Regions from separate parts of the Faecalibacterium sp. Marseille-Q4137 genome, predicted to be linked through region 1. Evidence: riboswitches for the same ligand, from Rfam matches in the RefSeq annotation. Region 1 holds a riboswitch; the other holds the start of a gene.
The links. A riboswitch is a leader RNA that binds a small molecule or an ion and turns the genes downstream of it on or off. The one in region 1 is predicted to bind thiamine pyrophosphate.
Positions count from the first base shown of each region.

Region 2: another riboswitch for thiamine pyrophosphate. It lies ahead of thiW (energy coupling factor transporter S component ThiW); the one in region 1 lies ahead of thiT (energy-coupled thiamine transporter ThiT).

Region 1 is NZ_JAFREK010000013.1:1,248-4,644, forward strand. Features, by position in the region: gene sigG (RNA polymerase sporulation sigma factor SigG) at 1-589, shown strand, start outside; gene J3353_RS06885 (sporulation transcriptional regulator SpoIIID) at 626-871, opposite strand; TPP riboswitch at 982-1,084, shown strand; gene thiT (energy-coupled thiamine transporter ThiT) at 1,173-1,745, shown strand; tRNA gene J3353_RS06895 (tRNA-Ala) at 1,891-1,966, shown strand; tRNA gene J3353_RS06900 (tRNA-Tyr) at 2,348-2,433, opposite strand; tRNA gene J3353_RS06905 (tRNA-Thr) at 2,620-2,694, opposite strand; gene glmS (glutamine--fructose-6-phosphate transaminase (isomerizing)) at 2,761-3,397, opposite strand, start outside.
Region 2 is NZ_JAFREK010000043.1:10,294-13,690, forward strand. Features, by position in the region: gene thiE (thiamine phosphate synthase) at 1-451, opposite strand, end outside; gene thiM (hydroxyethylthiazole kinase) at 438-1,259, opposite strand; gene thiW (energy coupling factor transporter S component ThiW) at 1,272-1,787, opposite strand; TPP riboswitch at 1,968-2,074, opposite strand; gene J3353_RS13545 (SPFH domain-containing protein) at 2,267-3,397, shown strand, end outside.

The DNA.
Region 1 (3,397 bases):
GGGGGAGAATCTGGACGACCTGTTTCAGGTGGGGTGCATCGGGCTTATTAAGGCCATCGACAACTTTGACCCGGCCCAGCCGGTGCGTTTTTCCACCTACGGCGTGCCCATGATCATCGGGGAGATCCGGCGCTTCCTGCGGGACAACAACGCCCTGCGGGTCAGCCGCAGCCTGCGCGATGCCGCCTACAAGGCCATGCAGGCCCGGGAAGCGCTGGAAAAGCAGCTGGGCCGGGAGCCCACCGTGGACGAGGTGGCCCGGCAGGCAGGACTTTCCCGCCGGGAGGTAAACGCGGCGCTGGAATCGGTGGTGGAGCCCATCAGCCTGGAAGAGCCCCTTTACACCGATGGCGGCGATGCCATGTATGTCATCGATCAGGTGCGCGACCCGGACAGCGAGGACAGCTGGATCAGTGGGTTGGAGTTCCGGCAGACCGTGGCCGGGCTGACCCCGCGCGAAAAGCGGATCATGGAGCTGCGCTACCTCAAGGGCGAGACCCAGATGGAGGTGGCGCGGGAGATCGGCATCAGCCAGGCGCAGGTCTCCCGGCTGGAAAAGGCCGCGCTGGAGCAGTTCCGGCACAAATAAACAGGAGAGCGGCACAGGCCTCCCTGCACCGCTCTCCTACTTTTTGTATTTGCGTCTGGTCGCCGCCCCGCCCCGCAGATGGCGCTCGGCCTTGTTGCGGGCCAGCACGGCCTGCACCCGGGCAAACAGGGCCGCATCCACGGCCCGCAGGCGGGTGGATACGTCCTTGTGCACCGTTGATTTGCTGCACCCGAACGCCCGGGCGGCTGCCCGCACCGTGGCACTGTGCTCTGCAATGTACTCTCCCAGCAGCGCCGCACGCTGCTCCGGCTCCACGTTCATCCGGTCACGCCTCCCCTGTTTGCGGTCTCCCTAAAAAATATGAGCCATCAGCCGCCAATATGCCCGCCGGGGCTTGACATTTGGGCGCTGGCCGCTATACTGGGAGCTGGACATAAAAACAGGGGCGCTGAAAAGCTGAGATCCGCACCTGAGCGGAGTACCCTCGAACCTGATCCGGGTAATGCCGGCGTAGGTAGTTTGCGGAAAGGTCCACCCTCTTCACAAACGAAGCCCATGCGCCTGCTTTTTTGTGCGGGTGCATTTGTTTTTGTGTACTATTATCTGAGAAGAGGAATCTCCCATGTCAAAAACCTATTCCAAGACCCGCATTCTTGTGGAGTGCGCCCTGATGATTGCCATTGGTACCGTGCTGAGCAACATCAAGTTCTTCACCCTGCCCAACGGCGGCAGCGTTACCCTGCTGAGCATGCTGCCCTTTGTGCTGGTCTCCTTCCGCCACGGCGTGAAGTGGGGCCTGTTCACCGGCTTTGTCAACGGCTGCCTGCAGATGCTGCTGGGCTTCTGGGCACCCCCGACCCCGACCTTCCTGTATTTCCTGGGTGAAGTCCTGCTGGACTACCTGGTGGCCTTTATGGCGCTGGGCACTGCTGAGTTCTTTGCCCGTCCCTTCAAGAACCGGATGGTCGGCGTGGCCGTGGGCACCTTTATGGCAGGCTTCCTGCGTTTTATGTGCAGCTTCCTGTCCGGTGTGCTGGTCTGGGGCAACCTGAACGAAGGCCTGTCTGCCTGGACTTACAGCCTGGTGTACAACGGCAGCTACATGCTGCCCGAGACCCTGCTGACCATGGTGGCCGCCGTTCTGCTCTGCCGTGTGGCTCCGCAGATCTTTGACCGCCAGCACGCAAAGGCCTAACCCATCCTCACTTTGTTCCGCGCCCTGCCCGGCTCTGTGCCCGGCAGGGCTTTTTTGTTTTTGCAGACTTTTTCAAATTGGGTGTTGACAACCGCCCGCCCAGCTGGTATAATAACTCACGTCGCAAGACACCAACCGAATATGTGGGGGATTAGCTCAGCTGGGAGAGCGCTTGCATGGCATGCAAGAGGTCAGCGGTTCGATCCCGCTATTCTCCACCAAAAAAGCACTGTACTTCGTAGGAAGTATGGTGCTTTTCTTTTTTGTTCCGACAAAAAGATCAGGGGTGCACCGCTCGCCATGCAGGCGGGCCAGTGACACCCCCGATTTCAATCGAAACCGTTATCTGATTTAACGCTTGCAGTGTTTTCCGCGCCGCGCCGCCAGCTCCATGCCAAGGCCCGCCAGCGTATCTCTACGCTGACGGTCTTTTATGGGCGCGGGTGGATTACGCAAGCCGCGCATCTAAAAAAGCCCCGCAGGGGCTTTTTCCCCCGCCGGACTGTTCGGCGGGTCGATGCTGTTCGAATCCACCCGCCTAGCCTCCGGGAAGGTTATTACAAAACAGAAACTCCAGTACCCGGTTCGGATACTGGAGTTCTTGGTGGGCGCGGGTGGATTCGAACCACCGAAGCTGAAAAGCAGCAGATTTACAGTCTGTCCCCATTGGCCACTCGGGAACACGCCCATATCTTATTTACAGTCATCGCTGACTGCCTGTATATTTTATCATCTGAAGTGGCATTTGTCAACTACTTTTTCCACGGATTTTCTCTTTTTCTGTCGTTCTCTATTTTCCTGCGTTTTACCGCAATAAAAGCTCTTTTCTATAACAGCAAAAGACCCCAAAACGTTTTCCGTTTTGAGGTCTTTTTGGAGCTAGTGACAGGAGTTGAACCTGCAACCCATTGATTACAAATCAATTGCGCTGCCATTGCGCCACACTAGCATCGGCTACCTAAATAGTATACCACCAGCGGGCGGGTTTGGCAAGGCTTGATTTCTGATTCTACGGTTATTCCACGGTCACGCTCTTGGCGAGATTGCGGGGCTTATCCACATCACAGCCGCGCAGAACAGCCATATAGTAGGCAAACAGCTGCAGCGGAACGATGAGCTGCAGGGGCATCAGCAGGTCATCGTAGTCATCCAGACGCACCACATAGTCGGCCACGCCATCGGGCACCACGGCATCCTGGGTGGTGAAGAGCAAGACTTTTGCGCCACGGCTCTTGGTCTCCTTGGCGTTGGAGATGGTCTTTTCGTAGACCTGCTTCTGGGTGGCAAGGGCGATCACCGGCACGCCGTCTGTTACCAGACTGATGGTGCCATGCTTGAGTTCACCCGCCGCATAAGCATCCGAGTGGACATAGCTGATCTCCTTCAGCTTCAGGCTGCCCTCCAGCGAGAGCGAATAGTCGAACCCGCGGCCGATGAAGAAGCAGCTCTGGGTATTGACGAAACGGCTGGCCAGATACTTGATCTGCTCACAATCGGCCAGGCGGGGCTTGATGACTTCCCCGGCCCGGAGCAGCTCTGCCGTCAGGCGGCGGATCTCGGCATCGGTCTGCATTCCCCGGGCGTAAGCCAGCCGCAGGGCGAACAGGTAGAGCACGCACATCTGCACCATATAGGCCTTGGTGGAGGCCACA
Region 2 (3,397 bases), on a different contig from region 1:
TCATGCCCTCGGGCAGAACGTCCACGTCCTCCTTGGTGTGGGTAGAGAAGGCTGCCCCCACGCCCAGACAGTCGGCACCGTGCCGGACGGCCTCCAGGGCCTCCTCCACGCTGTGGACGGATACGCCGATCATCATCTCATCGCCCACGCGCTGGCGCACCTGAGCAGCGGCCATATCCTCCTGCCCCACATGGATGCCCTCGGCGTGGCAGCGGATGGCAATGTCCACGTTATCGTTGATAAAAAAGGGCACGTTGTACTTTTTGCACAGGTCGTGGAGCTCAAACGCCTCCTTCAGGAAGGCTTCCTCGTCCAGCTCCTTTTCCCGCAGCTGAACGCAGGTCACGCCGCCCTTCAGGGCGCTCTCCACCTGCTGATAGAGGGTCTGACGGCCCACCCAGGCACGGTCGGTAACGGCATAGAGCCGCATATATTCTTCAGCGCACTTCATACTTGGCACCCTCTTCCAGCTGAGCCGGAGTCATATTGTAAATGGCATCAATGATGTAATTGCGGTAGGTAGCGTTGCCGTCCAGCGGGGTCAGCCGTGCATGGGCGATCTCGCCCGCAAGGCCCATGGCGCAGACGGCGGCAGCTGCAGCCTCCAGCGGCTGACCGGGGTTGGCAGTGAGAAAGGCCGCCGTCAGGGCAGAGAGCTGGCAGCCCGTGCCGGTGATGGCACTCATCATCGGGTGGCCGTTGCGGATGCAGTAGGCTTTTGCCCCATCGGCCACGATGTCAATGGCACCGGTGATAGCCACAACGGCACCGGTCTTTGCGGCAAAAGCCTTGGCAAAGGCCACCGCGCCGTCCAGATTTTCCTCGGTGACCCTGTCGGCCACATCGGCATCCACGCCCTTGGTGGTGCCCGCGCCGGAAGCCAGCGTCTTTACCTCGGAGATATTGCCCCGGATGACCGTGAACCGCACCTCGTCCAGCAGGCGGTAGGCCGTCTCGGTGCGCAGGGCGGAAGCGCCTGCGCCCACAGGGTCCAGCACCACGGGGTGGCCCAGTGCATTGGCCTTTTTGCCTGCCTTGAGCATGGATTCAATGGTGCGGCTGTTCAGGGTGCCAATGTTGATGTTCAGCCCGCCGCAGATGGTGGTGATATCCTCCACCTCGGCGGCATCGTCGGCCATAATGGGCGAAGCACCGCAGGCCAGCACCATGTTGGCGCAGTCGTTCACGGTGACGTAGTTGGTAATATTATGAACGAGGGGGCTTTTGGCGCGGACATTGGCAAACTGCTCTGCAAACATGACGCACCCCCGTCAGGAAAGGCTGCTCTGCATGGAGCGCAGGGCACCGGAGTGCTGCAGGCTGTACACCAGCACGCCCGCAATGACCGCACCCACAGCGGTGGAGATGAGGAAGGGCACGATGTAGGCGTAGAACGCGATATCACCGGCGCTCTTGCCCATCAGGCAGATGGCCACCGGGTAAGCGCACAGGCCGCCCAGAATGCTGGTGCCGAACACCTCGCCCACCAGGGTGGCGATCAGGTTTTTGGTCTTTGCGTAGACCAGGCCGCAGAGCAGGGCACCAAACATGCTGCCCGGGAAGGCCATCAGGCTGCCCAGACCCAGGATATTGCGGAGCAGCGAAGCCACAAAGGCCACGCCCACGCCCCACCAGGGGCCCAGCAGCACGGCGCAGAGCACATTGACCATGTGCTGCACAGGGGCGCACTTGCTGCCGAACATCGGGAAGCTGAACACACTGCCCACCACGCACAGGGCGCAGAACATTCCAGCGAGAGCCAGCTTTTTCACAGAGAATTTTTTCATTGGTAACTCCTCTTTCTCAAAAAGCGGTCGAGGCTTGCTGGCCTCCTCTCACGCCGGAACACGGCTTCCCATCGCAGTTATTTCAAGGCTCAGGGCGCTCCCCCTCAGCCCGGAGCCGCCCGTTGCGGCGGCTTGCGGCAACAAAAAACAGGAGACACCACAGCGGTGCCTCCTGCAAAAAATCATTTTCCTATGACTTCCTACGGCGGCATTATCCGCATCAGGTCAAGGGTCGAAGTTTGGTTACTTCCTCTCAGCCCGCCTTACGAGCTCCCCTGTGTTTTGTTTTTCGTAGGGTATTGTACACCCGCCGGGGCAAAAAAGCAAGAATAAGTTTTTCTTTCGCCTTTTTGCCGCCTTTTTGCCAAATCGCTTTTACAATTTCCCGGATTATGTTATACTTGTCCCAAATTCCGCAGCGCCCGGGGGAGTCATTCTCTGCTTTGGGGCACTGCCCGGCACAAAAGGAGATTGAAGTTATGGGTCTCATCAAAGCAGCCATGGGCGCGGCATCCGGCGTGATGGGCGACCAGTGGAAGGAATATTTTTATTGTGACGCTCTGCCTGCGGAGGTGCTGGCCGTCAAGGGCCAGAAACGGACCAATGGCCGCTCCGCCAACCGGCACGGCAGCGAAAACGTCATCTCGGACGGCTCTGTGATCGCCGTGGCCGATGGCCAGTGCGTGCTGATCGTGGAGCAGGGCAAGGTGGTGGACCTCTGTGCCGAACCCGGCGAGTACACCTACAGCACCGGCACCCAGCCCTCCCTGCTCAGCGGCGGGCTGAAGAACATCGACAGCGTGTTTGCCGAGCTGGGCAAGCGGTTCAGCTTTGGCGGGCAGGCCGGTTCCGACCAGCGCATCTACTATATCAATACCCGGGAGCTCACCGGCAACAAGTACGGCACCCCCAACCCGGTGCCTTTCCGGGTGGTGGACCAGCGCGCCGGTATCGATATCGACATCGGCATCCGGTGCTTCGGCGAGTACAGCTACCGGGTGGTCAACCCCATCCTGTTTTACACCAATGTCTGCGGCAATGTGGAAAACGCCTACACCCGCGACGCGCTGGACGGCCAGCTCAAGACCGAGCTGATGACCGCCCTGCAGCCCGCCTTTGCCCGGATCAGCGAGCAGGGCATCCGCTACTCCGCCCTGCCCGGCCACACCGCCGAGCTGGCCGAGGCCCTGAATCAGGAGCTGAGCGCCAAGTGGAGCAGGCTGCGCGGCATCGAGATCGTCTCTCTGGGCGTTTCCGGTGTCAAGGCCAGCGAAGAGGACGAGCAGATGATCAAGGAGCTGCAGCGCAGTGCGGCCTTTATGGACCCCACCCGCGCCGCCGCGCATCTGGTGGGCGCACAGGCCTCCGCCATGCAGGCTGCCGCCTCCAACACCGCCGCCGGTCCCGCCATGGCCTTTATGGGGATGAACCAGGCCGCTGCAGTGGGCGGTGTCAACGCCCGGGATCTCTACCAGATGGGCGGCCAGCAGACCGCCGCGCAGCCTCAGGCCGCACCGGCCGCTGGCTGGACCTGCAGCTGCGGCCACACCGGCAACACGGGCAAGTTCTGTGCCGAATGCGGCAAGCCCCGGCCCGAAGCCCCGGCTGTC